4 regions of the Rahnella perminowiae genome follow, and region 2 is predicted to be linked to each of the others. Evidence: predicted binding sites of a transcription regulator. Region 2 holds the regulator's gene; each other region holds the start of a gene.
The links. The regulator CRP, encoded in region 2, controls carbon source genes, mostly activating them, when cyclic AMP is high. The targets are predictions, from matches to a motif close to ATGTGANNNNNNTCACAT.
Positions count from the first base shown of each region.

Region 1 (8,190 bases), on a different contig from region 2:
GTGCTGCCGTATCCGGTTGTGTTTTTCGTCGTGTGGCTGCTGATGCTGGTGGGGTGGTATTTGCTGGGTCTGCCCATTGGTCCGGGCGTTTATCCGCATCTTTAACGGTCAGGTCAGACGTCCCATACGGCGCATGGCCCGGTGCCATGAGCCGTTTCTCACCGCCCAGCGCAGTACACCGGCAATACGGCGGGTGGCGAAACGAATCCTTCGGCGCTTTGGCGGGGAAAGGGAAATCCCCAGTTGCGTCGCCGCCCATTCGGGCAATAACTCAATGCCAGCCTGGATCATCAGGCTGCCCACCGGTTTCGCCAGACGGCTCGGAGCCGGTGCATTCTGCAATAATTTCACCACTTCAAGCGTGCGTTCATCGCAGCGTAATTGCGGACGCATCGCCTGCAGATAATGTTCTACCGCATCGACACTCTGCGGCACATCTGCCGCACCCAGGCTTTTCGCCACACGGGAAAACTCCCGATAATAAAGGTTCTGCCCGGCCAGACTGAGCGAAGGGTTGCGATACCGCAAATGTGATTGCAGAAAGCTGTACGCTTCAGCCACGTGCACCCAGACCAGTAATTCCGGATCGCTGGCCGCATAAGGCGTGCCGTAAGCATCAGTACCCGTGACCCGCAAATGAATGGATTTTACTTTTTCGATTAATGCATTGGCATCATCCAGAGGCGCAAAAGTCGTACCCGAGATAAACTGACTGGTGCGACGAAGCCGCCCAAGCATATCTTCACGAAATGAGGAATGATCCCAGACACCGGCAAGCGCCAGCGGATGAAGCATCTGCAGCAGCAAGGCACTGACGCCGCCGCAAAGCATGGACGAGAAATCTCCGTGAATTCGCCAGGTGATGCTTTCAGGGCCAAACAGCCCCGGGTCACCCGGCGGATCCTCAAAGTCTATGCCGCCTAACGCCAGGCCCGAAATACTCAGTACCTGACGTTCTATTCTCTTTCTCAACAATTATCTTAACTCAGTGGTTAATGTTCGGCCTGACTGACTGCCGTCGCTTTGGTCAGTTCCGGCCACAGGTTCATAACCACATCAATCAGGCGGTTCAGTTCATCCGCACTCGCGCCATCACGGGCCTGTACAGAGAAGCCCTGAATGGTGCAGGCCAGGTATTTCGCCAGCAGGGCGCTGTCGCTTGCTGCTGTCAGATCACCACTGTGTTTTTTCTTCTCGAAATATTCAAACAGAGTGCGTTCCTGCGAAAGATGGCGCGCACGCAGCATTTCGGCAATATCCGCCGATGACGAAGACATGCCGGATGATGCGCTGATCATAAAGCAGCCACTTGGCGTGTCACAATCGGTAAACAGTTCAACGATGGCACGCAAATAGCGCCCGACCGTATCCTCAACGGACAAATCTGTTCTGCTCAGTAAACACGAGCTCTTTTCGTAAAAGTTTTTCAGATAATGTTCAACGGCTGCGCGGAAAAGCCCTTCTTTGTTACCAAATTCAGCATACAAAGTTGGCGCTTTTGCACCGGTTGCTTCGACCAAATCGGCTAATGAAGTGGCCTCGTAACCATGGCGCCAGAATAAATTCAGGGCCTTGCTCAGAGCAGTTCCACGATCGAACTGTTTTGGGCGCCCGCGACTTTTCCGGACCAAAGCCGTCTGTTCAGTGCTCATACACCCTCCTTCCATCACCATTGTGATTATGGTTATTAAATTTTTATAGAAATAACTTAACGATCATTATTAAAAATAGTTGCGCACAAGTCCAGCGGAGTTTATTATTTAATTATCGAGCGATAAGAAAATCGCTCAAACCCGCAAAACTGCGCAGCTAAAAACGCTTTTTAAGCATACTATCCAGGACGTAACATCATGAGTAACTTCAAAATCCTTCTTGCAGTTCTGGCATTAACCGCTGTGCCGGTTGCCAATGTTGCCGCACAGCAGGTTATCATGATGCCTTTACAGAGTCAGGAAGTGAGGATGGTCAATGTGACCGGTGACAGTAACTTCTGTAACCCGGGAACCTGTACGAATAAAAACATCGAACAGGGCCGTATTCCTACTTCTCCTACTCAGCCACCTGCACCCTCGATCCCAAGCCATCGGCCCGCTTCTATTTACTACTAACGAACGCGGTGCCTGACGACAAAGAGTCAGGGCAGGAATAATGATAAGGCGGCTAATGTCGCCTTATCTTTTTATCAGCCGCCCCTGTTTTATCACCCTATCCGGTCAGAACCAACCATTAACTTAGCGATCATTAAAGATTCATTCAGCAAAATTATGCATAAAGGATTTCCCATCCTTCGCATCAATCATTTTAAAAACAATAAATTAACAAAATAAAAACAATGCAGGCATTTAATGTGATATTCATCACAGCACGATTAGTTAACGATCATTAAAAAAACATCTTGCACAAACTCCCAACACTCCCTATCATTTACTTATCGAACGTTAACTAATAAATAACGTTGACCCAAAACTGAGGTTCCTGAAGAAGGCACCCCAAATAAAAACTGAAGAACAGGAATTAACACCATGAAAAATATCGCTATGACAATCGCTGCACTGACACTGGCTACTGCTTCTTTCTCTACCTTAGCGGCAACTGAAGTTCAGTCTGCACCTGCAGGTGAGCAAACTATCGGTACTGTCAGCGCCTCTTCAAACGGTAACCTGAGTACATTGCAGTCCAAACTGAATGCAAAAGCTACTGAAGCTGGCGCAACCTCATACCGTATCATCGGGGCTTCTGGTGAAAACCATCTGTACGGTACTGCTGAGCTGTACAAATAAGTTCTGAAGGTGCTGTTAGCAGATTGTTCCGCACAATAAGTTAACGATTAATAAATAAATGAGTTGCACAGAATGTGATCCCGGTCTAACATTTACTTATCAACTGTTAATAAATAACAGTCGGACCGAATAATCACCTGCTGATAAACAGATAAAAAGGAAAACTACCATGAAAAATATCGCCATGACTTTAGCCGCAATCGCACTTGCTACTGCTTCTTTCTCGACTCTGGCTGCGTCTGAAGTTCAGTCTGCACCAGAAGGTCAGCAAGCAATTGGTGTGGTAAGTGCTTCTTCAAGCAATGATTTATCAAGCCTGCAGAATAAACTGAATGCCAAAGCCAATGAAGCGGGTGCAAGCTCATACCGCATCATCGGGGCTTCAGGTGATAACCACCTGTACGGTACTGCTGAACTGTATAAATAAGCATAAAGTACCTGCCATTTTAGGGTAAAACGGCATTTAGTTAACGATTAATAAGCTAGATGTTGTATCGGACAGACGAGAGCTTTGCACATTAAATGAACGTTGATGACAACGCCTGGCAAAGCTTAAAAATACGAAATGAGGAAAATATCATGAAAAACTTAACAATGACCCTTGCAGCTATCGCACTGGCAACCGCTTCATTCTCCACTCTGGCTGCAACAGAAGTTCAGTCAGCGCCGGCAGGTCAGCAACCGATTGGTGTTGTCAGTGCAACATCCGGTAACAGCCTGAGCAGCCTGCAAAACAAACTGAATGCTAAAGCCAGCGAAGCCGGTGCAAGCTCTTACCGTATCATCGGTGCTTCAGGCGATAACCACCTGTACGGCACAGCTGAACTGTATAAATAAGCTGTGATAAGCAATAAAAAGCAGTAAGCAGAAGAGGCGGCGTTTGCCGCCTTTTTCGTGTCTGTGTTACTGAAAATTTCCCGGAAGCTTCCCCGCCCGCCTGACCTTGTGCTACATTTTCCTCTTCTTTTGCCTTCAGGTTCTGCTTCCCAATGTAACGAATTCTCATCACTAACATTTTTTCTTCTCCCGTTGCCTGCGTGCAAGGCGGGGTTTGTGTTATTTCTGATGAGAATCTTTCAAATGAATTCGTTATTGATTGCGCTCGTACGCGCACTTCGCAGCCATTGCTGGCTGCGGTTGCTGGGTTGTGCCTTTATTTTATCCTCTCTGGGCAATGGCCTGACGCAGGTCATGGTATTTGGCCAATTGCTGCGCTGGAATGCCTCCCCCGGCACGCTGACTTTCGCTTATATGCTGGCAACCTTGCCCGGCTTTATCGGAAGTGTTTGGGGCGAACGTTTGTGCAGAAAGATGTCGCCGCTGCGAATTTTGATCCTGACTGAAGTATTTGGCATGGTGGCACTGGTATTTCCACTGTACGGTCTGCTGTCACATCATATTCCCGCACTGCTGGTCATTCAGTCTGCTGAAGCGTTATTCAGCGGGATGAGTTATCCGGCGCTCACCTTGCTATTCAAACGCGGGCTAAGCGCTGAGGAGTTACCGGCGGCGACGGCAATGGAAACGCTGATTTTTTCTGCGCAGGTTTTGCTTGGCACCGGCGCCGGGGTTTTGCTGTTCAATGTTGTTTCGCCGCTGTGCATTTTACTGCTCGATGCGCTGAGTTTTGCCGCATCTGCTATTTTGCTTCTGACCACCCGGAAAAAATTTCGGGTCAGGGACGCTCAAACAATGGCGGCTGATTTTCCTGCACACCTGCCATTGCATTGGAAACATTACTCTCCGCTGCAAAAACGAAGCATCTTGCTGTTACCGGCGCTCGCTGCTGTCGGTTCTCCCGCGATGGCATTATTACCCGCACTCGTGCAGCAAATTCGCCCTGAGGAAACCACCGGTCTGGCACTCCCTTTGCTGTTTGCCCGCAGCCTCGGGCAACTATTCGGCCCGCTGCTGCTCAGTGCTGACAAACTCCGGCAGTTCAGCACCAGTAACAGACGAATATTGTTATGCCTGGTGTTATTTCTGGGGGGATACTTTCTGCTTTCCCCCCTGTCAGCCTGGCCGGCAGTCAGTCTGGCGTTAATTTTTAGTGCTCACCTGGCCTCAAATGTGGTGTTCGCATTAGGCACTTTCGGCGTGCTGCAAAATTTTACGGGCAGACAAGTCGCCACAGCCAGCGCGCTGGCCTGGCGCGGACAAGTTATGGTGGCGGGTTTAGCCACCGGCGCCGCCGGTTTACTGGCAGAAAGTATCGGCGCAACCGGCGCGCTTTATAGCATTTCTCTTGCCAGTCTGACCGGCGTTGTTATCTTACTCTGGCGCTACAGGACGTAATCAGAAAACACAAAAGGCAGGGATTTCCTCCCTGCCTTCTTCGTATTGCCTTAAACCAGCCGGTCAGTTAGCCGAGCTTTTCAACTGATTATTCTGCTGATGTTGCTCCATCGCCAGCGCGATCAGGCGCGTGATCAGATCACGGTAACCTAAACCACTGGCGGCCCAGAGTTTGGGATACATACTGATATTGGTGAAGCCCGGCAAGGTATTAATTTCATTGATGACGACTTCATCCTGTTCTGTCAGGAAAACGTCCACACGTGCCATGCCGCGACACTCCAGCACCTGAAATGCCTGCAAGGCGATGGCGCGGATACGATCATGGGTTTCCTGCGGTAAATCAGCCGGAACAGCGATGGACGCGCCAGTTTCGTTGATGTATTTGGTATCGTAGGAATAAAATCCGTCATGCAGGATCACTTCGCCGCACACGCTGGCCTGCGGGTGATCATTACCTAATACAGCGCATTCAATTTCACGACCTTTGATAGCCGACTCCACCAGCACTTTGTGGTCGAAGCTGAATGCTTCATCCAGAGCACGCTGATAGCTCTCTTCATCGCTGACTTTACTGACGCCCACCGATGAGCCCTGATTTGCCGGTTTGATAAACAGCGGCAGGCCGAGTTGTTGCGAAACACTGGCAAAGGTATTTTTCTGACGATTCACTCGCGTGAGGCACACGAAAGGAGCAACGGCCAGACCGGCATCACGCAGCAAACGCTTGGTGACATCTTTATCCATACTGACGGCGGAGCCCAGTACGCCGGAGCCGACGAAGGCTATATTTGCCATACGCAGCAGCCCCTGCAGGGAACCATCTTCCCCCAGCGTTCCATGCACAATCGGGAAGATGACATCCACCTGCGACAATGCGCTGGCGCTGTGGGTTTCGATTAGCTGATTCTCGGTCTGGCCCGGGATCAGCGCAACCTGGTTATTCGAGCGATTCAGGGCAATCAGCGACGGATTTTCAGCATTGATCAGGTAATTACTGGCGTCATTAATGTGCCACTCCCCTTTCTTATCAATACCCAGTAATGTCACATCAAAGCGTTCTTTATCAATCGCATCCACGATATTTTTTGCCGACTGCAGTGACACTTCATGCTCTGCCGATTTACCACCAAAAATAATACCAACCCGTAATTTACTCACCTGCTGCTCCTTGCCGTCTGCCTCAGCAGACGGCGAATGTTTCTATAAACAACCACGCAATAAACCAACACGACTAATCAACAACAAACAGTTTCGCGCCAACCGGTGTAGATGAACGGTGTGCTTCGGCATTGTCCGCTACCTGATAACTCATGCCCGGCGATAAGGTGAACGTACGTCCATCTTCAAGGCGTGTATGAAGCTCCCCTTCAAGGCAGAACAAAACATGGCCTTTACTACACCAGTGATCAGCCACATAGCCTGCTGAATATTCAACGATACGCACACGGATATCGCCAAATTTTTGCGTACGCCACAGCGCCATGCCGGTTTCACCAGGATGTTGCGTTGGCGTGACATCACTCCAGTCAGTCGTGCAAAACGGAATCGCATCAAGCTTCATGAATTTCTCAGTGTCGGGAAAGGGAAGGAAAGTCAGCATAAAAGTGAGCGGTAAATTTATCAATCGCTTGCTGAAAACAATTCATTTACTGCCAGTCGCAAAGTTACGTAAAGGCGATTGTTCTTAGAGACAGTCGACAGCAGGCGTATGGCAAGGCCAGTGAGAAAAAGGACAGAACGCGTCATACCGTTGTGTTGCATGAGATGTCTGTGGGACAGGGGTCACATTTTTTCGACTATGCTTAATGTTCTGTTGAGAACGCAAAAGGCGTACGCACCTCAATTCCAACGTGCCGTTGTTTTCGACGACACGCCACAAAACAAGGAGCAACACATGCCATATCAGACAATAAATCCGTTCAACAATAAGCTCATCAAAGAATATCCAACACATAACGATCAGCAGGTTGAAGAGGCGCTCTCTGCAGCCCATGCTTTATATAAATCTGACTGGGGTCAGGGCGATATTAAGCAACGCGTTAAAGTACTGCATAAATTATCCGAACTGATGGCTTCCCGCGTTGATGAACTGGCGGAAGTGATCAGTGTAGAAATGGGCAAACTTATCGGTCAGAGTCGTGGCGAAGTGCAGATTTGCGCGGATATTGCGAAATTCTATGCCGAAAATGCACAAGAGTTCCTCAAACCTGTGCCGTATAAATCCGATCTCGGCGAAGCCTGGGTCGAGCATCACCCGATTGGGGTGATCCTGGCCGTCGAGCCGTGGAATTTTCCGTTCTACCAGTTAATGCGCGTACTGGCACCGAATCTGGCCTCCGGTAACAGCGTGGTGGTCAAACACGCCAGCATCGTTCCCCATTGTGCGGAAACCTTTGAGAAACTGGTTACCGAAGCGGGTGCGCCAAAAGGCGCTTATACCAACCTGTTTATTTCTCAGGATCAGGTCAGTGCCATCATTGATGATGACCGCGTTCAGGGTGTCGCGCTGACCGGTTCGGAAAAAGCCGGTGCGGTCGTGGCTTCACGGGCGGCCTCTAAGCTGAAGAAATCAACGCTGGAACTCGGCGGTAATGACGTGTTTGCCGTACTCGATGATGCCGATATCGATAAAGCCGCCAAAGCCGGTGCGCAGGCTCGTGTTTCCAACGCCGGGCAGGTGTGTACGGCGGCCAAACGTTTCATTATTCATGAAAAAGTTGCCGATGAATTCCTTCAAAAATTCACCGGACACTTTAAGGCACTGAAGACCGGCGACCCGCTGGATACATCCACCACGCTGGGGCCGCTGTCCTCTGCAGAAGCGGTGAAAACGCTGAGTGAACAAGTGGATAATGCTGTGAAACACGGGGCGAAACTGCACTTTGGCGGCAAAAAAGTGGCAGACAATCCGGGCAACTTCTTTGAGCCAACGATTCTGACGCACATTACCCGCGATAATCCGGCCTATTTTGAGGAATTCTTTGGCCCGGTCGCACAGGTGTATGTAGTGAAAAATGATGAGGAACTGGTGAAACTGGCCAACGACTCACATTACGGCCTTGGCGGTTCACTGTTCACCTCCGATTTGTCTCGCGCCCGTAAGCTGGCCAGC
Region 1 is NZ_JAFMOT010000156.1:36,430-44,619, reverse strand. It holds gene abgT (p-aminobenzoyl-glutamate transporter) at 1-105, shown strand, start outside; gene J1781_RS04340 (oxygenase MpaB family protein) at 109-975, opposite strand; gene J1781_RS04335 (TetR/AcrR family transcriptional regulator) at 993-1,652, opposite strand; gene J1781_RS04330 (hypothetical protein) at 1,851-2,108, shown strand; gene bhsA (multiple stress resistance protein BhsA) at 2,523-2,780, shown strand; gene bhsA (multiple stress resistance protein BhsA) at 2,950-3,207, shown strand; gene bhsA (multiple stress resistance protein BhsA) at 3,360-3,617, shown strand; gene J1781_RS04310 (MFS transporter) at 3,861-5,075, shown strand; gene ddlA (D-alanine--D-alanine ligase) at 5,139-6,236, opposite strand; gene J1781_RS04300 (DHCW motif cupin fold protein) at 6,310-6,639, opposite strand; gene J1781_RS04295 (NAD-dependent succinate-semialdehyde dehydrogenase) at 6,973-8,190, shown strand, end outside.
Region 1: a site for CRP is predicted at 2,346-2,363, ahead of bhsA (multiple stress resistance protein BhsA). Genes of this name have one in related genera too.

Region 2 (8,190 bases):
TGTGCTCCTGCAAATCGAGAGCAACCTGAAAAAGCTGAAACAGTCGCTTATGGTGATGATGATGTCCGTGTTGTGGCAGCATGTGTAATTGCTGATAAAGCAGGGCAATCAGATCGATAACCTGCTGCTGACGGGTAAGTAATGGCGGCAACGCCGTCTCGGGATCGGTATGTTGCGTCAGCAGACTGTACTTGGCCTCGAAATAATCCGCGAGTTGCAGATAAAGCTGGCTGAGCGTTTCGCGCATAGGCTGTTCTTGCGAAATACGAAACCACACCCAGTTAAACACCCCGTACCAGGCTGTGCCTGCTGCGAACAGCACCGGTGCCTGCCACATCGGGCGCACGCCGACCATACTCAGTGTGAAAATAGTGGCTACCAGCGCGCCGGGTAACAGGCGCGCATGTAACGGGCTGATTTCACCGGTAACGCCGAGCAATAACGCCAGTGATAGCATGATCAGCGGCAGCGGAACGTGCCAGTTTTCCAGCATCAGTTGCAGCAGAATGCTGCTCACGGCAAACAGTGAACCGCCGACGATCAGACGTTTGAAAAAGCGTTTGTGCGGGGTATCCAGACCGGCGATGTTACAGCAGGCCGGGCAGAGGGAAAACAGCAGACCCATTTGCAAGTTGCCAAACAGCCAGCAAATGCCAACAGGCAGGCACAACACCAGCGTCTGGCGCAGCGCGTAATTCACTTCAGGATGGTAAAACAGTTTTCGCCATAACGTCATGGGTAAAGCTTAGCCCATAAAAAAGGCGCGACAGTATTCTGCCGCGCCAATTTTCGAGGGATTAACGTGTGCCGTAAACGACAATCGTTTTCCCGTGTGCGGAGATCAGGCTCTGATCTTCCAGCATTTTGAGGATTCGTCCGACTGTTTCACGTGAACAACCGACGATTTGGCCAATTTCCTGACGGGTAATCTTGATTTGCATCCCGTCCGGATGGGTCATTGCATCAGGCTGTTTAGCCAGGTTGAGCAACGTTTGAGCGATACGACCGGTTACGTCGAGGAAGGCAAGGTTGCCGACTTTCTCTGACGTCACTTGCAGACGGTTGGCCATCTGCGCGGAGAGACGCATCAGAATATCCGGGTTAACCTGAATCAGCTGGCGGAACTTTTTATACGAAATTTCAGCCACTTCACAGGCAGTTTTAGCACGTACCCAGGCACTACGTTCCTGACCTTCTTCGAAGAGTCCCAGCTCACCGATGAAGTCACCTTGGTTAAGGTAGGACAGTATCATTTCCTTGCCTTCTTCATCTTTAATCAGGACAGCAACTGACCCTTTCACGATGTAGTAAAGCGTTTCGGCTTTTTCACCCTGGTGAATCAGCGTACTTTTAGAAGGATACTTATGTATATGACAGTGAGACAGGAACCATTCAAGAGTCGGGTCTGTTTGTGGCTTGCCGAGAACCATTAGCTATTATCCTCTGTTGTTATCGCTGCCCAAAATCACAGGGCTCAGAGTTCCCTGTATGGCACTTCAAATCCAAAGCGCCCTTTCAGCATATAACTCCCCAGAAATGCTGCAAGCGGATGTCGGAGTGCAACAGCCTGTTTATTGCTGTTAACACCGTGGGTTCTGTTCTTAAACCGCAAAAACCGTCACCGCAATTTACTGGAAAGTATGTTTCGGCTTTGTTTGTAGCACAGGTTTGAGATGCTGTCTTCTGTTGTCTCGCTTCAGCATGATGGCGATCGGGTTACGTTGCCAGATTTTGGTCTAAAGGGTACTCTGAGAGCAGATTTCTAAAAGTTTATTCACCGGGAGAATAGTTCATGCACGCACGTGTCAAATGGGTTGAAGGGCTGACCTTTTTAGGTGAGTCAGCGTCGGGTCATCAGATTTCAATGGATGGTAACGCGGGCGATAAAGCCCCAAGCCCGATGGAAATGTTACTGATGTCCGCAGGCGGCTGCAGTGCAATTGACGTGGTATCTATTTTACAGAAAGGCCGTAATGACGTGCGTGATTGTGAAGTGAAGCTGACTTCACAACGCCGCGAAGAAGCGCCGCGTCTGTTCACGCATATCAATCTGCATTTTATCGTCACCGGTAAGGATCTGAGCGATAAGATTGTTGAACGTGCGGTCAGCCTGTCTGCCGAAAAATACTGTTCAGTGTCTCTGATGTTGGGTAAAGCGGCCACCATCACCCACAGCTTTGAAGTGATTGCTGCGGAATAAAGTTTACTCGATTTTCTTACCTTCCATCAGGCGCTGCACCAGTGGCGCCATGATCAGCTCCATCGCCAGCCCCATTTTCCCACCTGGTACCACCAGCGTTTTGATGTGCGAGATAAATGACCCCTGCAACATTGCCAGCAGATAGGGGAAATCGATGTCGTCCAGTCCCTGGAAATGGATCACCACAAAGCTTTCATCCAGTGACGGAATGGCTTTTGCTGCGAACGGGTTTGAGGTGTCGATAGTCGGCACACGCTGGAAGTTGATGTGGGTGCGGGAAAACTGCGGCGTAATGTAGCTGATATAATCATCCATCGAACGCACGACGGAATCCATCACTGCTTCACGTGAATGGCCACGCTCCCCGGTATCGCGCACCAGTTTCTGGATCCACTCCAGGTTAACGATAGGCACAACGCCGACCAGCAAATCGACCTGGGCGGCGACATCAATTTTGTCTGTCACTACACCGCCGTGCAGGCCTTCATAGAATAAGATATCCGTTGGTTCCGGCAACGCCTGCCATGGCGTAAACGTGCCCGGCACCTGATTATAGGGAACCGCTTCGTCATAAGTATGCAAATACTTACGTGAACGGCCGGTGCCGGTTTTGCCATATTCGATAAAGCTTTTTTCCAGCAAACCAAAGTCATTGGCTTCCGGCCCGAAATAACTGATGTGCCGCCCGAGATCGCGTGCCTTACGGATCGCGGCATCCATTTCAGGACGGGTGAAATGGTGAAAACTGTCGCCTTCCAGCTCCGCAGCACGTAAGCCAAGCTGTTGAAATATTTTACGAAACGCCACGCTGGTGGTCGTGGTGCCTGCACCGCTCGAACCGGTAACGGCAATAACAGGATGTTTGGCTGACATAAATGCTTTTCTCCAGAAAGGGGATACAGGCTGGCGTGACGCGGTCTTTTCTGTGGTTGAAAATGTAGTGCCGTGCTGCGCATAATTAAGCCTATTGTTACCATATTTATTCGCGAAGTGACAGGTTGTCACAACCTGCTTTCGAGCGGCTCTACCCGTCCTGCGGCACTTCTTCCTGCCCGGCGCGGAACTGACCGCGTGGCATAATATTCAGCGTTTCATGCAACTCTGACCATACCAGTACAATATCACCGCTTTTCAGCTGACGTTTCACGTCATCGACTTTTTGTTCCAGCGATCTTTCCTGCTCGCCGTAATCGGTGCCTTCGCGCAATACGAAGGATTCCACCACGCTGGTGAGCAGTTCAGGATCCAGTTCCTGCCAGGGAATAATCACTCTGTTTTTTCCTTAGTCTTATTTTCTAAATAGGGGGCGATCCAGGCCGGAATGCGTTGTTCCAGCCACATTTGGGGGTTACGTAAGCTGCCGGACACAAAGCCGACATGTCCGCCATGTTCCGTTAACTGATATTCCACGCAATCCGGTAAATCTTCTGCTTTCGGGATGACGTCGGGTGTCATAAACGGATCGTCTTTGGCGTGGATAATCAGCAGGGGGGTTCTGACCTGTGCCAGTAACGGCAGACCGCTGCACCGGCGGTAATAATCCAGCGCGTCGGTAAATCCGTGCGCTTTTGAGGTAATGGCATCGTCAAATTCACGAAGACGACGCATGGCTTTCAGTTGCGCCAGCGTGACGGGCAATGTCCCAGGGTATTTTGCCAGCTTACGCGAGGCATTGCCTTTGAGCTGACCGAGCAGATAGTGCTGATAAATCCGTGATGAACCGCGTTCCAGCCGGTAAGCGCAAGGTTCCAGCATCAGCGGTGCGGAGACCACCACGGCGGCGCTCAGCGTACAATTTTCGCCTTCCTGCCCGAGATAACATGTCAACATATTGCCGCCGAGTGACACACCTACCGCGCCGGTCGGGACTTCGCCATAGGTCTCATTGAGCCAGTGAATGAAAAAGCGGGCATCTTCGGTTTCACCGGAATGATAAATACGCAGCAGCTTATTAGGTTCACCGCCGCATCCGCGGAAATGCATGACCACACCAAGCCAGCCTTTGTCTTTCCACGCCTGCAATAAGCCGTGCGCATACGGGCTGTAAAAGCTGCCTTCCAGGCCGTGAAACAGGATCATGCGAGGTTTATGTCGCGCCTGTGCCGGATCTTCACTCCAGGCTAAATCCAGAAAATCGCCGTCCGGCGTATCCAGCCTTTGCCAGTGAGGTTTAAGTGTTGCATGCCGTCTTATCAGTCGCGGTAACAGCGTCTGGAGGTGCGGATTACTGGCCCCGCGTAAGGGGCGAAAGGTTTCAACCATAAGATGAATAAATTTCTCTTAAGAGGCTCTTGTGCGATCAATATCACGCTGTTAGCTTCAATGCTATCGCACATCTTTCGGGTCGGAGAACCCAAATTAAATGGAACCTGGTTTATTTTTATCGATGCTTGGATTTTTATGGGTCGCCGCCATTACCCCCGGCCCGAACAATATGTTACTCACCACGTCTGGCGCTAACTTTGGGTTCTTCCGTTCACTTTGGCTGATGGTCGGCATTATGCTTGGTATGCAAAGTATTTTGCTGCTGGTGGCCTTTGGTGTCGGCGGTCTCATCACGATTTATCCTGCGTTACACCTGTTTCTCAAAATCGCCGGTAGCCTGTATCTGCTGTGGCTGGCGTGGAAGATTGCAACGTCTGCCTATGAAAAACTGGAAACCGGTGCGCCGCCGCCAAAACCGATCCGTTTGTATCAGGGCTGGTTGCTGCAATTTCTTAATCCGAAAGCCTGGCTGATGGGACTGGGTGCGGTCGCGAGCTTCAGTCTGGCGGGCGCCGCCTATAATCCTTCGATTGCCGGTATCAGCCTTGGGATGTTCCTGGTGAACCTGGTATCGGGCATTATCTGGCTTGGCTTCGGCACGGTGATTGGTCGCCTGCTGCGCAGCAAGCGTGCGTGGTACACTTTTAACATTGCGATGGGTATTCTGACCGCCGCCTGTGTGCTGTTAATCTGGCATTAATTTACAGACAAAAAAGGAGCCATCACGGCTCCTTTCCCGTTTGTGAGCATACGATCAGCTGTCGATATCAAAAGTTTTAGACATTTCTTCCAGTTGTTCCTGGGCATCGAGCCAGGTCATTTCAGTCTCTTCCAGCGCACCTTTCACTTTGGTCTGCTGTTGCAGACACTCCGTGAGATCGGCCTTACGGCTGATGTCATAAATGGCGGAGTCGGCCAGACGGGCTTCAATTGCTGCCAGTTCGGTACCCAGTTTCTCCATCTGTGCTTCCAGCCTGGTGATTTGCTTGCGCAGTGGCTGAGTCTGGTTGCGGAAATCGGCTTCGCGACGTTTCTGATCTTTACGCGATTGCGCACTGTTAACGCCGCCGTCTTTAGCCGGTGCATCCTGCTGGCTTTCCTGACGCTGAATGTCCACCAGCCATTGCTGATAATCTTCCAGATCGCCGTCGAACTGTTCCACTTTGCCGCCGTGTACCAGATACAAATCGTCAGTAGTGGAACGCAATAAGTGGCGGTCATGCGACACGACAACCATCGCACCCTCAAAGTCGATCAGCGCTTCGGTCAGTGCCTGACGCATGTCGAGATCCAGGTGGTTGGTCGGTTCATCAAGCAGCAGCAGGTTAGGGCGCTGCCAGACAATCAGCGCCAGCACCAGGCGCGCTTTTTCACCGCCGGAGAACCGCCCGGTAGGATCCGTCACTTTATCGCCGTGGAAACCAAATCCGCCGAGATAATCGCGCAATTGCTGTTCGGTTTCTTTATTCGCCAGACGCACCAGATGTTGCAGCGGCGAATCTTCTGCGCGCAGGAACTCCAGCTGATGCTGAGCGAAATAACCGAGTTTGACGCCTTTCGCCAGCCCAATGTCCCCGTGAAGCGGCGGCATGGTTCCGGCCAGCAGTTTGATAAGCGTCGATTTACCTGCACCGTTACGGCCGAGTAAACCGATACGTGAACCCGGCACCAGATTCAGTTTGATCGACTCCAGAATCGTGGTGTCGCCATAACCGGCGCTGACCTTTTCCATCCGCAGCAGCGGATCGGGCAAGCTTTCCGGTGAGCGGAAGCTAAAATGAAAAGGATTGTCTACGTGCGCCGGGGCTATCAGCTCCATGCGCTCCAGCATTTTAATACGGCTCTGCGCCTGTTTGGCTTTGGTCGCCTGCGCCCGGAAACGATCGATATAACTTTGCAGATGCGCCACTTTTTCCTGCTGACTTTCAAACAAAGCCTGCTGTTGCGACAGTTTGGTCGCACGCTGGCGTTCGAAAGACGAGTAGTTACCGGTGTATTCGTTCAGCGTCTGCTGTTCGATATGCAGTATTTTATCGACAATAGGATCCAGAAAATCACGGTCATGAGAAATCAGCACCAGCGTGCCGGTGTAGCTTTTCAGCCACTTTTCAAGCCAGATCACCGCGTCTAAATCCAGGTGGTTGGTCGGTTCGTCAAGCAGCAGTAAATCGGAACGACAAATCAGCGCCTGCGCAAGGTTGAGACGCATGCGCCAGCCGCCGGAGAAGGATTTGACCGGCTGCTGTAACTGATTCTGCGTAAATCCCAACCCGCTGAGCAGGCTCGCCGCACGCGCCGGAATGGTCCAGGCGTTAATTGCATCAAGTTTACCGTGCAGCGTGGCGATGGCGTGGCCGTCATCGCGGTCGTTGGCGTGCTGTAATTGTGCTTCCAACTGACGGAATTCGCGGTCACCGTCGATAACATACTCTATTGCAGGCTCGTCCAGAGCCGGTGTTTCCTGATTGACCCAGGCCAGTGCCCAGTTGGACGGAAAAGTCAGGTTGCCTGCGTCGGCGCTCATTTCACCTTTAAGCAGTGAAATCAGGGTGGATTTACCGCAGCCATTTTTGCCCACCAGCCCGACTTTCTGGCCGGGATTGATGGTCGCAGACGCGTTGTCCAGCAGCACGTTAGTGCCGCGTCGGATTTGTAAGGAGGAGAAAACAATCATAAAGCGCCGTGTTGAGAGTATGTTAAATTGTCATGATAATGATTTAAACAAGACGTATCGCGTCCCATTTTGTCTTTGCGAAGCATGGTAACGGAAAAACCGCACCCTGACGACGCTTTGGAGGTATTGATGTCGCAGCCACCAAAGGTTTTGCTGCTTTACGCCCACCCGGAATCACCCGATTCAGTCGCCAACCGCGTTTTGTTACAGCAGGCACAGCAGCTTGAACATGTCACCGTGCATGATTTATACGCCCACTATCCTGATTTTTTTATTGATATCCACCGTGAACAACAGTTGCTGCGCGAACACAAAGTGATCGTCTTCCAGCACCCTCTTTATACTTATAGCTGCCCGGCATTATTGAAAGAATGGATGGATCGCGTGCTGGCGCGGGGGTTTGCCAGCGGTGCTGGCGGGAATGCACTTAACGGCAAATACTGGCGTTCGGTCGTCACCACCGGTGAGCCGGAAGGCGCATACCGTGCAGGCGGTTATAACCGCTATCCGATGTCTGACATTATGCGCCCGTTTGAACTGACTTCGGCGATGTGTCATATGCACTGGATGACGCCAATCATTATTTACTGGGCACGACGTCAGAAACCTGATGTGTTGCAAAGCCACGCTGAAGCCTACGGTGAATGGCTGCGATCCCCGTTACCGCACGGAGGGATCGTCTGATGGATGTTTCAAATATACCTACGGCAATCCTGCTGTTTTTATTCGCTGCGGTGGTCGCGGTGCCGCTGGCGCAACGTTTAGGTATCGGCGCGGTGCTCGGCTATTTGCTGGCTGGCATTGCCATCGGTCCGTGGGGCTTAGGTTTTATCCGTGACGTGGATGAAATCCTGCACTTCTCTGAACTGGGTGTGGTTTTCCTGATGTTTATCATCGGGCTGGAACTGAACCCCGGAAAATTATGGGCGCTGCGGCGGCAAATTTTTGGCGTTGGTGCCGGGCAGGTGATCCTGACCGCGCTGGTGCTCGGCGGCCTGTTGTATCTCACGAAGTTTTCCTGGCAGGCAGCGGTGATTGGCGGTATCGGGCT
Region 2 is NZ_JAFMOT010000141.1:1,491-9,680, forward strand. It holds gene J1781_RS01465 (YccS/YhfK family putative transporter) at 1-736, opposite strand, end outside; gene crp (cAMP-activated global transcriptional regulator CRP) at 798-1,430, opposite strand; gene J1781_RS01475 (OsmC family protein) at 1,793-2,200, shown strand; gene J1781_RS01480 (phosphoribulokinase) at 2,204-3,073, opposite strand; gene J1781_RS01485 (YheU family protein) at 3,225-3,470, opposite strand; gene J1781_RS01490 (hydrolase) at 3,467-4,462, opposite strand; gene J1781_RS01495 (LysE family translocator) at 4,563-5,165, shown strand; gene J1781_RS01500 (ABC transporter ATP-binding protein) at 5,220-7,139, opposite strand; gene kefG (glutathione-regulated potassium-efflux system ancillary protein KefG) at 7,269-7,823, shown strand; gene kefB (glutathione-regulated potassium-efflux system protein KefB) at 7,823-8,190, shown strand, end outside.

Region 3 (8,190 bases), on a different contig from region 2:
CGCCTCGCCGTCTGGCTGCGGGCGCGCAATGGCGAAGCAGGCATTGTGATTGGCACCCGCTCGTCGCTGTTTACGCCGTTTGCACGCCTTGGTGTCATTATCATTGATGAGGAACACGACAGTTCTTATAAGCAGCAGGAAGGCTGGCGCTATCACGCCCGTGATCTGGCGGTATACCGCGCTCACGCTGAAAATATTCCGATTATTATGGGCTCGGCAACCCCGGCTCTGGAAACGCTGCACAATGTTGAACGGGGAAAATATCGCCAGCTCAGACTGACCAAACGAGCCGGAAATGCCAAACTCGCCCGGCAAAATCTGCTGGATTTAAAAGGGTTGCAGCTAAAAGTCGGGCTGTCTCAACCGCTGATCCAGAAAATGCAGGAACACCTGAAGGCCGATAATCAGGTGATGTTGTTCCTCAACCGCCGTGGCTATGCGCCTGCCCTGCTGTGCCATGAGTGCGGCTGGATAGCGGAATGTCAGCGCTGCGATCACTATTACACCCTGCACCAGAATCAGCGTCAGTTGCGCTGCCACCATTGTGACAGTCAGCGCGCCGTGCCGCATCAGTGTCCGCATTGCGGCTCAACACAACTGGTCTCGGTCGGCGTCGGTACAGAACAGCTGGAAAATGAACTGGCACCGTTGTTCCCGGATACGCCTATCACGCGGATTGACCGCGATACCACCAGCCGTAAAGGTTCACTGGAACAGCATCTGAGTGAAGTCCATCGTGGCGGCGCACGTATTCTTATCGGTACGCAAATGCTGGCAAAAGGGCATCACTTCCCTGACGTCACGCTGGTATCACTGCTGGATGTAGACGGTGCCTTGTTCTCAGCGGATTTCCGTTCTGCCGAGCGCTTTGCCCAGCTTTATACGCAGGTGTCAGGCCGTGCCGGTCGCGCAGGTAAGCAAGGGGAAGTGGTATTGCAAACTCACCATCCCGAACATCCTCTACTGCAGGTATTGTTGCAACAGGGCTACGACGAGTTTGCCAGACAGACGCTGGCGGAGCGCAAAAGCGTCTTTCTTCCTCCCTATACCAGCCATATTATGATCCGTTCGGAAGACCACGATAATCAGCAATCGGCGCTGTTTCTTCAGCAGTTACGCAATCTGATCGAATCCAGTCCGCTGAAAGATGATTCGCTGTGGATCCTGGGGCCGGTTCCTGCGTTACAAGCCAAACGCAGCGGACGCTTCCGCTGGCAGCTTTTATTGCAGCACCCTTCACGTCGCGTTTTGCAGCATCTGATCAAAAGCTCCCAGCCGCTGATTTTAAGTCTGCCACAAGCCAAAAAAGTGAAATGGACCCTGGATGTCGATCCGATTGATAGCTGATCTCCAAAGCAAATATGCATAAAGAGTCAGGTTTTTTGCGTGATGGATCGAAAAAAGCATCTGCGTCACACTTTTAATGCAAATTAGGTAACAAATCCTACTCACATTCTGTTTAGAATGTGATGAGCTACACATCATGCGTAGCCAGGTGAGGAATGTTGATGTTGTTGTGTCAGTTTGATGCTGTTGCAAGGAGAGAGACGTTGGAGCACAAGAAAGAATTACCCGCCGCAACAATGAAAGATGTGGCTGAACAGGCAGGCGTTTCAACAGCAACCGTATCCCGTGCGTTAATGAATCCGGAGAAAGTCTCCGCCGCGACCCGTCAGAAAGTTGATCAGGCTGTGATGGCCGTAGGGTATTCTCCTCATGCACTGGCCCGCAATCTGAAACGTAATGAATCACGCACTATTCTGGTGATCGTCCCCGACATTTGCGATCCGTTTTTCGCCGACCTGATCCAGGGGATCGAGCGTACAGCCGCCGAAAGCGGTTATCTGGTGTTGATCGGAGATTGTGCTCACCAAAATCAGCAAGAGAAAACCTTTATCAATCTGATTATTACCAAGCAAATTGACGGTATGCTCCTGCTTGGCTCTGATTTACCTTTCGATGCCAGTAAAGAAGAACAACGCAACTTACCGCCGATGGTGATGGCCAATGAATTTGCGCCGGAACTTGAACTGCCGACAGTCCATATTGATAACCTGACAGCCGCGTTCGAAGCCGTGCATTATCTTCTTAAACTGGGGCATCAGCGTATTGCCTGCATCGCCGGCCCGAAACATATGCCGTTGTGCCAGTACCGTTCGCAAGGTTATGTACAGGCACTGCGCCGCAACGGACTGAGTGTCGAGAGTTCGCTGACCATTGATGGCGATTTCAGCTATGAATCGGGGGCGCAAGCCGTCACCGAGCTGATGGCACTGCCCGTCCCGCCGACGGCGATTTTCTGTCACAACGATGTGATGGCGATTGGCGCTATGTTCCAGGCGAAAAAAATGGGTCTGCGCATTCCGCAGGATTTGTCGGTTGTCGGTTTCGATGACATTAAGGCCAGCCAGTATACCGATCCTCCGCTGACCACCGTTGCGCAGCCGAGATTCCAGCTTGGCCGTCAGGCCATGTTATTATTACTTGAGCAGTTACAGGGGAATCCGGTACAAAACGGTTCACTGTTGCTTGATAGCGAGCTGGTGGTGCGGGAAAGCACCGCTGCCCCCAAAGCGTGAGTCCGTTTTTATGTTCTTCGACAGTTTTAGTTTCAGTAAATGTTCAGGGTTGAGTAACATGACGCACTTCTTCATTCATCACGACACAGCGAAACGATAGTGGCACAAAGAGACTATGTAAGCCGTGGGCGCTCAGGAGCGCGGCGGAAAAGTACCAGCCGGAGTAAAAAACGCAGTTCCACAACGATCTCCAAAACCATGGTGGTGTTAGCCGTTGCGGTACTGGTGGTGTTTGTCGGTGGCCTCTATTTTATTGCGCACAATAAACGTGAAGAAGCGACAGTGTTGCCAACGCACGCTGTCCGTCCGGGTAATGGATTGCCGCCTAAACCGGAAGAACGCTGGCGTTACATTAAAGAATTGGAAAACCGCCAGATGGGCGTGACCACGCCGACAGAACCGACAGCGGGCGGGCAGGTCGAATCCAAAACACAACTGACGCCGGAACAGCGCCAGCTTCTCGAACAGATGCAGGCCGATATGCGCCAGACGCCAACACAGTTGTCTGAAGTGCCGTATAACGACCCTAACCAGGTGGCGCAGGCGCCGGCACATACTCAGCGCCAGGTTCAACAACAGCAGCCAACATACGCACAGCAACAACCGGTGCAAACTCAGCCGCGCCAGGTTCAGCCGCAGCCGACGTATACGCCACAAACGCAGCCGGTACGCGCGCCGCAAGCTCAGGTGCAAGCGCAGCCAAAACCGAAGCCACAGGTTAAAGAGCCGGTGAAAGAAGTACCGAAACCGCAACAGCCAGCCGCCATTACTCAGGCTGAGCCGGAAAAACCAAAAGCACAGGAAAAAACCCAACGCTTTATGGTGCAGTGTGGTTCTTTCAAAGGTACGGAACAGGCAGAATCGCAGCGCGCGAAGCTGGCATTTGAAGGCTTTGAAGGCCGGATCACTACCGGCGGTGGCTGGAACCGCGTGGTGATCGGCCCTTACAACAATCGCTCCGGTGCAGACAGCACCTTATCCCGCCTGAAGAGCGCAGGCATCTCCGGTTGCATACCCCTCGCAACCGGGGGTTGAAAACCCGTAATCCTTCCCCAATCTATACTTTCAATATGCCTCGTAAGCTTGTGAGACACCCGACGTGTCCCCCAAGCCTGCGGGGATCTTTTCAGTCTGCAACGAGGAACCGCTCGTGACAACAATTGTAAGTGTACGCCGCAACGGCAAGGTCGTTATCGGTGGTGATGGCCAGGCCACATTGGGAAATACCGTCATGAAGGGCAACGTCAAAAAAGTACGTCGCCTGTATAACGACAAAGTGATTGCGGGCTTTGCTGGCGGCACGGCTGATGCCTTCACGCTGTTTGAGCTGTTCGAGCGCAAGCTGGAAATGCATCAGGGTCATCTGGTGAAAGCTGCCGTTGAACTGGCAAAAGACTGGCGAACCGACCGCATGCTGCGACGTCTGGAAGCCCTGCTGGCCGTCGCGGATGAAAACGCGTCGCTTATCATCAGCGGTAACGGCGATGTTATCCAGCCGGAAAACGACCTGATCGCCATCGGTTCCGGTGGCCCGTATGCCCAGGCCGCGGCACGCGCATTGCTGGAAAATTCCGAGCTTGAAGCGCGCGACATCGTTGAAAAATCGCTGAGCATCGCCGGTGACATCTGCATCTATACCAACCATTTCCACACTATCGAAGAATTATCTTCTAAAGCGTAAGGATCGAAATTATGTCTGAGATGACCCCGCGCGAGATTGTCAGCGAATTAGACAGTTACATTATTGGCCAGGATAAAGCGAAACGCGCCGTGGCCATTGCTTTGCGTAACCGCTGGCGCCGCATGCAGCTCGATGAAGCGCTGCGCCATGAAGTCACCCCGAAAAATATTCTGATGATCGGCCCGACCGGTGTCGGCAAAACCGAAATTGCCCGCCGTCTGGCGAAACTGGCTAACGCGCCGTTCATCAAAGTAGAAGCGACCAAATTCACTGAAGTCGGTTATGTGGGTAAAGAAGTGGATTCTATTATCCGCGACCTGACCGATTCCGCTGTGAAAATGGTGCGTCTGCAATCTATTGAAAAAAACCGTTATCGTGCTGAAGAACTGGCCGAAGAACGTATTCTGGACGTACTGATCCCGCCGGCTAAAAATAACTGGGGGCAGCCTGACGAAGCGCAGGAACCTTCTGCTGCGCGCCAGAACTTCCGCAAAAAACTGCGTGAAGGCCAGCTCGACGACAAAGAAATTGAAATCAGCCTGGCATCCGGCCCGATTGGCGTTGAAATTATGTCTCCGCCGGGCATGGAAGAAATGACTAATCAGTTGCAGTCGATGTTCCAGAGCATGGGTGCTCAGAAACAGAAACCACGTAAACTGAAAATCAAAGAAGCGCTGAAGCTGCTGATTGAAGAAGAAGCGGCGAAACTGGTGAACCCGGAAGATCTGAAAGAACAGGCGATCGAAGCCGTTGAACAACACGGTATCGTGTTTATCGATGAGATCGACAAAATCTGTAAACGTGGCGGTCAGAGTTCAGGCCCTGACGTATCCCGTGAAGGTGTTCAGCGTGACCTGTTGCCACTGGTGGAAGGCTGCACGGTGTCTACCAAGCATGGCATGGTGAAAACCGATCATATCCTGTTCATCGCATCCGGCGCATTCCAGACGGCCAGTCCGTCAGACCTGATCCCAGAATTGCAGGGTCGTCTGCCCATTCGTGTGGAACTGCAGGCGCTGTCGACTGAAGACTTCGAACGTATCCTGACCGAGCCAAGTGCTTCGCTGACACATCAGTACAAAGCATTGATGGCGACCGAAGGCGTAACCATTGATTTCACCGCTGACGGTATCCGGCGCATTGCAGAAGCCGCATGGCAGGTAAACGAAACCACCGAGAATATCGGTGCGCGTCGTCTGCACACCGTTCTGGAGCGTCTGATGGAAGATATCTCTTACGACGCCAGCGAAAGTAACGGAATCTCCATAAACATTGATGCAGATTATGTTAGAAGCCACCTTGACCAGCTGGTAGCTGATGAAGATCTGAGCCGTTTTATCTTATAATTTGCTCATACGTTCCGAAAGTGATCTTCAGGGAGGCGTTTGCCTCCCTGATTTTTTTTAGATTTCGGACTGATTCTTCACCTGAGCGAAATCATCTATGAGCATAATCACTTCCTGCACACCGACGACGCCCGCCCGCGCCTGGCTGGAAAGCTTGCGCCCGAAAACCTTGCCACTGGCGTTTGCCTCTATCGTCATGGGTTCTGCCATTGCCAGCCTGCAAAATACCTTCCATCCGCTTATTGCATTGCTGGCACTGCTGACTGCCGGCTGTCTGCAAATCCTGTCGAATCTGGCGAATGACTATGGGGACGCAGAGAAAGGCAGCGATACCCCGGATCGCGTCGGCCCTCTGCGCGGAATGCAAAAGGGGCTGATTACCGCTGCGCAGATGAAGCACGCCATTATCCTGACCATCGCGCTGACCATAATTTGCGGTATCGCGCTCATCGCCGTGGCCTGCCATAAACCCAGTGATGTGGTCGGGTTTTTGGTTCTCGGCTTGCTGTCGATTGGTGCGGCGATTACCTATACCGTCGGCACACGGCCTTATGGCTACATGGGGCTTGGCGATATTTCCGTTCTTATTTTCTTCGGCTGGATCAGTGTCGCGGGGACGTTTTATTTACAGGCAGGCTATTTCGACTGGATCGTGATGCTTCCGGCGACGGCAACCGGTTTGCTCTCCACCGCCGTGCTCAATATCAATAATTTGCGCGATATCGAAACCGACAGTATCAATGGCAAGAATACACTGGCGGTTCGCCTCGGGCCGGTTAACGCCCGCCGTTATCACACTATCATCCTGACCGCCGCCGTGCTGTGTCTGGTCATTTTCTCCGCCGTATACCTGCATCATTGGACCGGCTGGCTGTTTATTCTGGCGATTCCGATGCTGGCGAAACATGTGGCGCGGGTGATGAAATCCACAACATCCACCGAAGTCCGCCCGTTACTGGAACATATGGTAAAAACGGCGTTGCTGACTAACGTCTTGTTTGCAGTAGGACTGTTACTCAATTGAACAAAGTTGGCCTGATGTGCGTTTATCAGGTCACTTTTCACATTTAACAATTGATGATTTTGCCAACATCCGCCGGAAAGGGATATACTGAGCATTCATGCAGCAACCAGATGAAAACCTATGAAATACGATACTTCCGAACTTTGCGACATCTACCATGAAGAAGTGAATGTCGTCGAACCCTTGTTCTCCAACTTTGGCGGCCGTACTTCATTTGGCGGGCAAATCACCACCGTGAAATGCTTCGAAGATAATGGCTTGCTTTATGACCTGCTGGAAGAAAACGGCCGTGGCCGTGTGTTAGTGATTGATGGCGGCGGTTCTGTGCGTCGCGCACTGCTGGATGCCGGACTGGCACGCCTCGCGTTCCAGAACGAATGGGAAGGCATCGTGATTTATGGTGCAGTCCGTCAGGTTGACGATCTCGAAGAGTTGGACCTGGGTATTCAGGCGATGGCGGCTATCCCGGCTGGCGCAGGCAGTGAAGGAATCGGCGAAAGCGACATTCGTGTCAATTTCGGCGGCGTCACCTTCTTCTCCGGCGACCATCTTTATGCCGATAATACCGGTATCGTGCTGTCAGAAGACCCGCTCGATATAGAATAATTTTCTTCTGTGCACAACAAAAAAGGACGCCTTGGCGTCCTTTTTTATTTGGAATATGAAGTCATTAAACTTCTTCCATTTTTCCCAACAGTGCACGCAGACGATCCTGCCATACGTGTTGTTCTTCTTTCAGCTGCGCATTTTCACGCACCAGAGACTCATGATTGCCGCTGGCTTGCTGAACTTCCTGAGACAGGGCGTTGTTCTGCTCTTTCAGTTCTTCGATTTCCATCTGCAACAGAGTAATGGTATCGATCGCTTGCTGAACTTTAGCTTCTAATTTCTCAAATACTTCAAATGACATTTTTCGGTCCCCTTATGTTCGCAAGGCGCACATCTTATGTTCTGCCGCATCGTCCGGACACGGCTCAAAAATTCCTGCACTCCGTCGATTTTTATAACGAATTCATCAGAGAATTGCATAAAACCGGCAGGTGTCTTAACGGGTGATTGTATGTAGCCAGCTTTGATCTGTCTACCCGCAACCCCTCTATCCACGCAGTCTGTTGCAATTTTACAGTGCCGGGTATCAGGAAATGCCTAAAAAGCAGCGTCACACGCCAGAAATAGCCTTTAATGCCGAATAACCGTAGCCACCGTGCAACACGTAATAGTGATGCTCGTTTGTCAGCAACGCGCGCTGAAAATGTTAAATCCAGGCCTTTTGGCGCGGCATCATGGTCCGACAATACGCGAAATCGCTCATTTTTATGACGCAACACACAAAATTTGATTTCGCTATTTCTCGTTTATGCTCGTTAACGATAAATTCACATTACGTTCTCATTTAATGATGAACGCCAAAATCCGATTACGTTCACAAACGATATAACAGAAAAACTATAACTAACCATTAACATCATCCTTAGCAGGATCAAACTATGAGCCAAACCATGAGTTCCACATTAAAAGGTCAGTGCATCGCTGAGTTTCTGGGTACCGGGCTTATCATTT
Region 3 is NZ_JAFMOT010000172.1:26,969-35,158, forward strand. It holds gene priA (primosomal protein N') at 1-1,347, shown strand, start outside; gene cytR (DNA-binding transcriptional regulator CytR) at 1,551-2,579, shown strand; gene ftsN (cell division protein FtsN) at 2,679-3,614, shown strand; gene hslV (ATP-dependent protease subunit HslV) at 3,730-4,260, shown strand; gene hslU (ATP-dependent protease ATPase subunit HslU) at 4,272-5,606, shown strand; gene J1781_RS10310 (1,4-dihydroxy-2-naphthoate polyprenyltransferase) at 5,704-6,630, shown strand; gene rraA (ribonuclease E activity regulator RraA) at 6,751-7,236, shown strand; gene zapB (septal ring assembly protein ZapB) at 7,301-7,540, opposite strand; gene J1781_RS10325 (MIP/aquaporin family protein) at 8,118-8,190, shown strand, end outside.
Region 3: a site for CRP is predicted at 1,465-1,482, ahead of cytR (DNA-binding transcriptional regulator CytR). Genes of this name have one in related genera too.

Region 4 (8,190 bases), on a different contig from region 2:
ACCGAAGTTCAGGTTGCTCTGCTGACTGCTCAAATTAACCATCTGCAAGGTCACTTTGCAGAACACAAAAAAGATCACCACAGCCGTCGTGGTCTGCTGCGTATGGTTTCTCAGCGTCGTAAACTGCTGGACTACCTGAAGCGTAAAGATGTAGCACGTTACACCAGCCTGATCGAACGTCTGGGTCTGCGTCGCTAATCAAGCGAGTTTCAGTGTAAAGGGGCCAATAGGCCCCTTTATTCTAGGAAGCGCAGCCAAATCAGGGTACTGTATGGCTGCGGTTTCTACTGTTATTCTAAGAACATGAACTTCCGTTACAGATGTTTTCGCGCGGCTAATGAGAGACTTTATTACCACATTGCCAGGTATATAAGGATTGTCATTAGTCGCGAGAATGTAGTGAGAAGCTCGGATATTTATCGGCGTGAACTGCTGTCATAACAGCTGCGCGTCATACAAAAGGATATTACATTGCTTAATCCGACTATTCGTAAATTCCAATACGGCCAGCACACCGTTACGCTGGAAACCGGCATGATGGCTCGTCAGGCTACTGCCGCTGTTATGGTTAGCATGGACGATACTGCGGTATTCGTGACCGTTGTTGGCCAGAAAAAAGCTAAACCAGGTCAGAGTTTCTTCCCGCTGACGGTTAACTATCAGGAGCGTACTTACGCTGCTGGTCGTATCCCGGGCAGCTTCTTCCGTCGCGAAGGCCGTCCAAGCGAAGGCGAAACACTGACCTCACGTCTGATTGACCGCCCGATTCGCCCGCTGTTCCCGGACTCCTTCCTGAATGAAGTTCAGGTTATCGCGACTGTGGTTTCCCTGAACCCACAAGTTAACCCTGACATCGTTGCGATGATAGGTGCATCTGCTGCCCTGAGCCTGTCTGGTATTCCATTCAATGGCCCGATCGGTGCGGCACGCGTTGGTTATATCAACGACCAGTATGTTCTGAACCCAACCGCTGATGAGCTGAAAACAAGCCGTCTGGATCTGGTTGTGGCAGGTACTCAGGGCGCGGTTCTGATGGTTGAATCTGAAGCTGAAGTACTGAGTGAAGATCAGATGCTGGGCGCGGTCGTCTTTGGCCACGAACAACAACAAATTGTTATCGACAACATCAACTCATTGGTTGCTGAAGCCGGTAAGCCAAAATGGGACTGGCAGCCAGAAGCCGTTAACGCTGAGCTGCATGCTCGCGTCGCTGCACTGTCTGAATCCCGTCTGGGTGATGCGTACCTGATCACCGAGAAGCAAGAACGTTACAACCAGATCAATGTCATCAAAGCTGACGTTGTTCAGGCTCTGCAAGCTGAAGACGAATCCCTGGATGCTGGCGAAATTTCTGACATCCTGGGCAGCATCGAGAAGAATGTGGTTCGTAGCCGTGTGCTGCGTGGCGAGCCGCGTATCGATGGTCGCGAAAAAGACATGATCCGTGGTCTGGATGTGCGTACTGGCGTTCTGCCACGTACCCATGGTTCTGCTCTGTTCACCCGTGGTGAAACTCAGGCGCTGGTGACTGCAACGCTGGGTACTGCCCGTGATGCACAGAACCTGGATGAGCTGATGGGCGAAAAAACTGACAGCTTCCTGTTCCATTACAACTTCCCTCCGTACTCAGTCGGTGAGACCGGGATGGTGGGCTCGCCAAAACGTCGTGAGATTGGCCATGGCCGTCTTGCTAAACGTGGCGTGCTGGCGATGATGCCAAAACCAGAAGACTTCCCGTACACCGTGCGTGTGGTTTCTGAAATCACTGAATCCAACGGTTCATCCTCAATGGCTTCTGTTTGCGGCGCATCTCTGGCCCTGATGGATGCAGGTGTTCCGATTAAAGCCGCTGTTGCCGGTATCGCAATGGGTCTGGTTAAAGAAGGCGAAAGCTTTATCGTTCTGTCCGACATTCTGGGTGACGAAGATCATCTGGGCGACATGGACTTTAAAGTGGCCGGTAGCCGCGACGGTATCACCGCGCTGCAGATGGACATTAAAATCGAAGGTATCACCCGCGAAATCATGCAGGTGGCTCTGAACCAGGCTAAGGGTGCGCGTCTGCATATCCTGGGCGTGATGGAACAGGCTATCAGCACTCCACGTGGCGATATCTCTCAGTTTGCTCCACGTATTCACACCATCAAGATCAGCCCGGACAAAATTAAGGACGTGATCGGTAAAGGTGGTTCTGTGATCCGTGCGCTGACCGAAGAAACCGGCACCACGATCGAAATCGAAGATGACGGTACTGTGAAAATCGCAGCAACCGACGGCGAGAAAGCGAAATACGCTATTCGTCGTATCGAAGAGATCACTGCTGAAATCGAAGTGGGTCGTATCTATCAGGGTAAAGTGACCCGTATCGTAGACTTTGGCGCATTTGTTGCCATCGGCGGCGGTAAAGAAGGTCTGGTGCATATTTCTCAAATCGCTGACAAGCGTGTAGAGAAAGTGACTGATTACCTGCAGATGGGCCAGGAAGTTCCGGTTAAAGTTCTCGAAGTTGACCGTCAGGGTCGTGTGCGTCTGAGCATCAAAGAAGCTACCGCACCTACTCAGGACGAAACAACTGAGCAACCTGCAGCAGAATAATCTGTAACAGAAGTTTTACAGCTCCTTTCCATCTGGAAAGGAGCTGTTCGTCTCACGGACGCAGGACGCGTTTGTGTTAAGCAAGCGGATGACAGGATGTTCATCCAATGTTTGTCTCCGGGAGTAGAAATGAAGCCTTTCTTGCGCTGGTGTTATGTTGCGACAGCACTTATGTTGGCAGGATGCAGCAACCATGATTGGCGTAAAAATGAAGTTCTGGCGATTCCGTTGCAACCGACGTTGCAGCAGGAAGTCATCCTGGCACGCATGGAACAAATACTTGCCAGTCGGTCATTAACCGATGATGAGAGAGCACAGCTATTATATGAGCGCGGTGTGCTGTATGATAGTCTCGGGCTAAGAGCATTGGCGCGAAATGATTTTTCACAAGCGCTGTCTATTCGTCCTGATATGCCAGAAGTTTTTAACTACCTGGGGATTTACTTAACGCAGGCAGGCAATTTCGATGCTGCCTATGAAGCGTTTGATTCTGTACTAGAGCTTGATCCAACTTACAACTACGCGCGTTTGAACCGAGGTATCGCACTGTATTACGGTGGCCGATTCTCGTTAGCGCAGGATGATCTGCAGGCGTTTTATCGAGACGATCCAAATGATCCCTTCCGTTCGTTATGGCTTTATCTTGCGGAGCGAGAAATCAATCCGAAGGATGCCGAGGTAGCGCTTCAACAGCGTTATGACAAAGCGGACAGAGGGCAATGGGGATGGAATATCGTCGAATTCTACCTGGGCAAAATCAGCGAATCTACGCTGATGGAACGCCTCAAGGCAGAAGCAACGGATAACACTTCGCTCGCTGAGCATCTCAGTGAAACTGACTTCTATTTAGGTAAACATTACCTAAGTCTGGGGGACAAGAACAGCGCTGCGGCACTGTTCAAACTGACGGTAGCTAACAACGTTCATAACTTTGTTGAGCACCGCTATGCATTGTTGGAATTGGCGCTTTTGGGCCATGAGCAAGACGACCTATCAGAATCGGACCAGCAATAGCTGACGACACCAATCAGCCTTTTAAATCATGGTATTTACCATTTTTTAGCGCCTTTACGGGCGAGGGTTGCTTTGTTCGTTTTATAATCTAATTTGAGCCGGTTCACACTTTTCAATGAAAATGACTGAAAATTTTCTCGACGAGTTATGTAGACTGGCTGCCATTATTAATGAGGCACGTGTACATGACTACTGAGCTTGAAACCTCTTTTGCTGACCTGGGGCTGTCTGCTCCGATCATTTCTGCCCTGACTGATTTGGGCTACGAAAAACCTTCACCAATCCAGGCTGAGTGTATTCCTCACCTGTTAAATGGCCGCGACGTTCTGGGCATGGCTCAGACAGGTTCCGGTAAAACAGCCGCATTCTCTTTACCGCTGCTGCATAACATTGATGCTTCACTGAAAGCACCACAAATTCTTGTTCTGGCCCCGACCCGCGAACTGGCGGTTCAGGTTGCTGAAGCAATGACCGATTTTTCTAAACACATGCATGGCGTGAATGTGGTTGCCCTTTATGGCGGCCAGCGCTATGACGTCCAGTTGCGCGCTCTGCGTCAGGGACCACAAGTTGTTGTGGGTACTCCGGGTCGTCTGCTGGACCATCTGAAACGTGGCACGCTGAACCTCTCTAACCTGAGCGGCCTGGTGCTGGACGAAGCTGATGAAATGCTGCGTATGGGCTTCATCGAAGACGTCGAAACCATCATGGCGCAGATCCCGGCTGAACATCAGACCGCGTTGTTCTCTGCAACCATGCCAGAAGCTATCCGTCGTATTACCCGTCGCTTCATGAAAGATCCTCAGGAAGTGCGTATCCAGTCAAGCTTGACCACGCGCCCTGATATCAGCCAGAGCTACTGGTCTGTTTACGGTCTGCGTAAAAACGAAGCATTGGTACGTTTCCTGGAAGCAGAAGATTTTGATGCGGCGATTATCTTCGTACGTACCAAAAACGCGACGCTGGAAGTGGCTGAAGCACTTGAACGTAGCGGTTACAGCAGCGCTGCGCTGAACGGTGACATGAACCAGGCCCTGCGCGAGCAGACTCTGGAACGTCTGAAAGATGGCCGTCTGGACATTCTGATCGCAACCGACGTGGCAGCACGTGGTCTCGACGTAGAACGTATCAGCCTGGTGGTTAACTACGACATCCCGATGGACTCAGAATCTTACGTTCACCGTATCGGTCGTACCGGCCGTGCAGGCCGTGCAGGTCGCGCACTGTTGTTCGTTGAGAACCGTGAGCGTCGTCTGCTGCGTAACATTGAACGCACCATGAAGCTGACCATTCCGGAAGTTGAAATCCCAACTGCAGAAGTTCTGGGCGAGCGTCGTCTGGCTAAGTTTGCAGCGAAAGTTCAGCAACAACTGGAAAGTAGCGATCTGGATCAATACCGTGCGCTGCTGGCAAAACTGCAACCTGCAGAAGAGCTGGACGTTGAGACACTGGCTGCGGCACTGCTGAAAATGGCACAGGGTGAACGCCCTCTGATCGTTGCAGCGGATCCTGTCTTCAAAAGCCGCCCACCACGTCGTGAATTCGAAGAACGTGGCGACCGTGGTGATCGTCGTGACCGTCCGGCCCGCAGCAATGACCGCCCTGCACGTGATGGCGACAGCCCGCGTCGTGAGCGTCGTGACGCTGGCGAAATGGAGCTGTATCGTATCGAAGTGGGTCGTGACGATGGCGTTGAAGTTCGTCACATCGTTGGTGCTATCGCTAATGAGGGCGACATCAGCAGCCGTTACATCGGTAACATCAAACTGTTCGGTACGCACTCTACTATCGAATTGCCGAAAGGTATGCCGGGCGAGATCCTGTCTCACTTCACCCGTACACGTATCCTGAATAAACCGATGAACATGCAACTGATCGGTGATGCGGTGCCACAGGCTCCACGTCGTGATCGTCCGGCCGGTGCTGGCGGTGAGCGTCGTGGTAATGGTGCTCCGCGTCCGTTCAACGGTGAACGTCGTGAAGGTGGCCGTGGTAACGGTGCTCCACGTTCTTTCAGCGGTGACCGTCGTGAAGGTTCTGCAGCCGCAGGTGATCGTCGTCCGCCAAGCCGCGCACCACGTCGTACTTCTGACGCATAATCTGCTCTCAGTTCGCTGATTTTCAGATAATAAAAAACCAGCCTCCGGGCTGGTTTTTTTATGCCTGCGATTTACCTGACCTGTCAGCTGATGCGTTGCTCTTTGACCAGTTCACCCTGAAGTTGTGAAACAATCTCGAATGAATGCAGGCGTGCCTGATGATCAAAAATCTGGCCGTTGATCATCAGTTCATCGGCTTCAGTTTCCCGCAGAATATTTTGCAGCCCCTGACGCACACTTTCTTTATTGCCGACCACCGACATACGCAGCGCATTATCAACGCCAAAGCGTTCCTGAGCGGACCATAAGCTTTCGATGTTATCAACCGGCGCAGGGAGTTTACCCGGCATTCCACGGCGCAAATTGATGAACTGTTGCTGATTAGAGGTGAACATCCGGCGCGCTTCTTCATCCGTGTCGGCAGCAATGGCATTGATACATACCATGGCGTGGGGTTTCTCAAGCTGTGCAGAAGGCTGGAACTTGCTGCGGTAAATTGCTAATGCCTGATACAGCATGTCCGGTGCGAAATGTGAAGCGAAGGCGAAGGGCAGTCCGAGCGCCGCCGCCAGCTGGGCGCTGTAAAGGCTTGAGCCCAGTAACCAGATCGGCACATGCAAACCCTGGCCGGGCACGGCCTGGACAGGTTGCTGCGGCTGAACGTCACCGAAGTACATCTGCAACTCCTGCACATCCTGCGGGAAGTTGTCGATTTCACCGGAGAGATGGCGGCGCAGGGCAATCATGGTGCGCTGATCGGTGCCCGGCGCACGACCTAATCCCAGATCCACACGGTTCGGGTAGAGTGTAGCGAGCGTACCGAACTGCTCGGCAATCACCAGCGGTGAGTGGTTCGGCAGCATCACGCCGCCGGAACCCACGCGGATTGTTTTCGTCCCACCTGCAATATAACCCAGCAGCACAGAGGTTGCCGCACTGGCGATGCCGGTCATATTGTGGTGTTCCGCCATCCAGTAACGCTGGTAGCCCCATTTCTCGGCATGTTGTGCCAGTTCCAGTGAACACTGAAATGCGCGGGCAGGATCGGCGCCCTGCGGAACCGGTGCCAGATCGAGAACGGAAAGGGGGACGGTGTTTTTATCAGACATAATCGCAGCTCACTCTTGATTGAGGTGAGTGGAGAAAGTATTCACTCCGCTCATAATTAGAACGAGTATCACCCAATAGTAATAGATTGAATACGGCATTTGTGCCCTTAAATGCCATTTAAACATCCAAAAATATGATTGAATTAACCTAAACTATCATTTCAGACAATATGTTGTTTTGAGTTAAAAATGCTCTGTTTATCCCGCTATGATTTCACTGATATCTGTATGTTCCGCCTGAAGAGATTGATGCAACAAAGGACAACAATATGGAAAGGATACCCAAAGCCGCTGATAAAAACAGGCAAACAAAAAGGATGTCGTACCGATGAGTAAACGAATTTTATTGACCCTGCTGCTGATTGCAGTAGCGGTTTCTCTGGCTGTGCTGTTCCGGGCGCACAATCAGGATCTGTTATTGCAGGGTGAAGTGGATGCACCGGAAGTCATTGTGGCCTCGAAAGCCAAAGGCCGGGTGACAGAACGTCATGTAGAACGCGGTGACGATGTCAAAGCCGGACAGCTATTGATTACCCTCGACAGCCCCGAATTAATGGCGCAGTTACGTGCGGCTGAAGCGGCACGCGATCAGGCAAAAGCGCAGCTTGATCTTTCCGTTAACGGCACGCGTGAAGAAAGTATTCGCAATCTGAAAGCCACGCTGGCGCAGTCGCAGGCGGAATACATTAATGCACGGGACCTTTATAACCGTAATGCCAAAATGGCATCCAAAGGTTTCATTTCTGCGGCTGATTTGGAAGATTCCCGCCGCGCCCGCGACAGTGCTTATCAGCAGGTGCTGGTGGCCAAAGCCAACCTGGATGAAGGCGTCAACGGTGACCGCGTCGAGCAACGTGAAAGCTATGCCGCTCAGTTGCGCCAGGCGGAAGAAGACCTTCTGGAAGTAAAAGCGCAAACCGATGATTTATTAGTCAAAGCCCCGGTTGATGGTGAGGTCGGACCGATTCCTGTGGAGGTCGGCGAGTTGCAAAACGCCTCGAGCCCGTTACTGACGTTGGTTCGTCTGCCTGATGCGTATTTCGTGTTTAACCTGCGGGAGGATATCCTGGCGGGCGTGCGTAAAGGCGATAAAGTCCGGATACGCGTTCCCGCGCTGAATAACCAGATGATCGAAGCGGAAGTGCGTTACCTTGCTCCGCTTGGCGATTATGCGACCAAACGCGCCACGCGAGCGACCGGCGACTTTGATTTAAAAACTTTTGAAGTGCGTCTGTATCCCGCGAAACCTGTGCCCGGATTACGTCAGGGCATGAGCGCATTGTGGCAATGGCAAGCTCAATGAGGCCGGTCAAAGCGCCGCGCAGTGAAAGGGTAAAAGCCGCATGGCGCTGTTTCAGTCGGGCTTTTACCCG
Region 4 is NZ_JAFMOT010000164.1:21,834-30,023, forward strand. It holds gene rpsO (30S ribosomal protein S15) at 1-198, shown strand, start outside; gene pnp (polyribonucleotide nucleotidyltransferase) at 472-2,595, shown strand; gene nlpI (lipoprotein NlpI) at 2,725-3,609, shown strand; gene yrbN (protein YrbN) at 3,731-3,805, shown strand; gene J1781_RS07005 (DEAD/DEAH family ATP-dependent RNA helicase) at 3,795-5,708, shown strand; gene J1781_RS07010 (luciferase-like monooxygenase) at 5,792-6,817, opposite strand; gene J1781_RS07015 (HlyD family secretion protein) at 7,146-8,120, shown strand; gene J1781_RS07020 (ABC transporter permease) at 8,117-8,190, shown strand, end outside.
Region 4: a site for CRP is predicted at 3,701-3,718, ahead of yrbN (protein YrbN). Genes of this name have one in related genera too.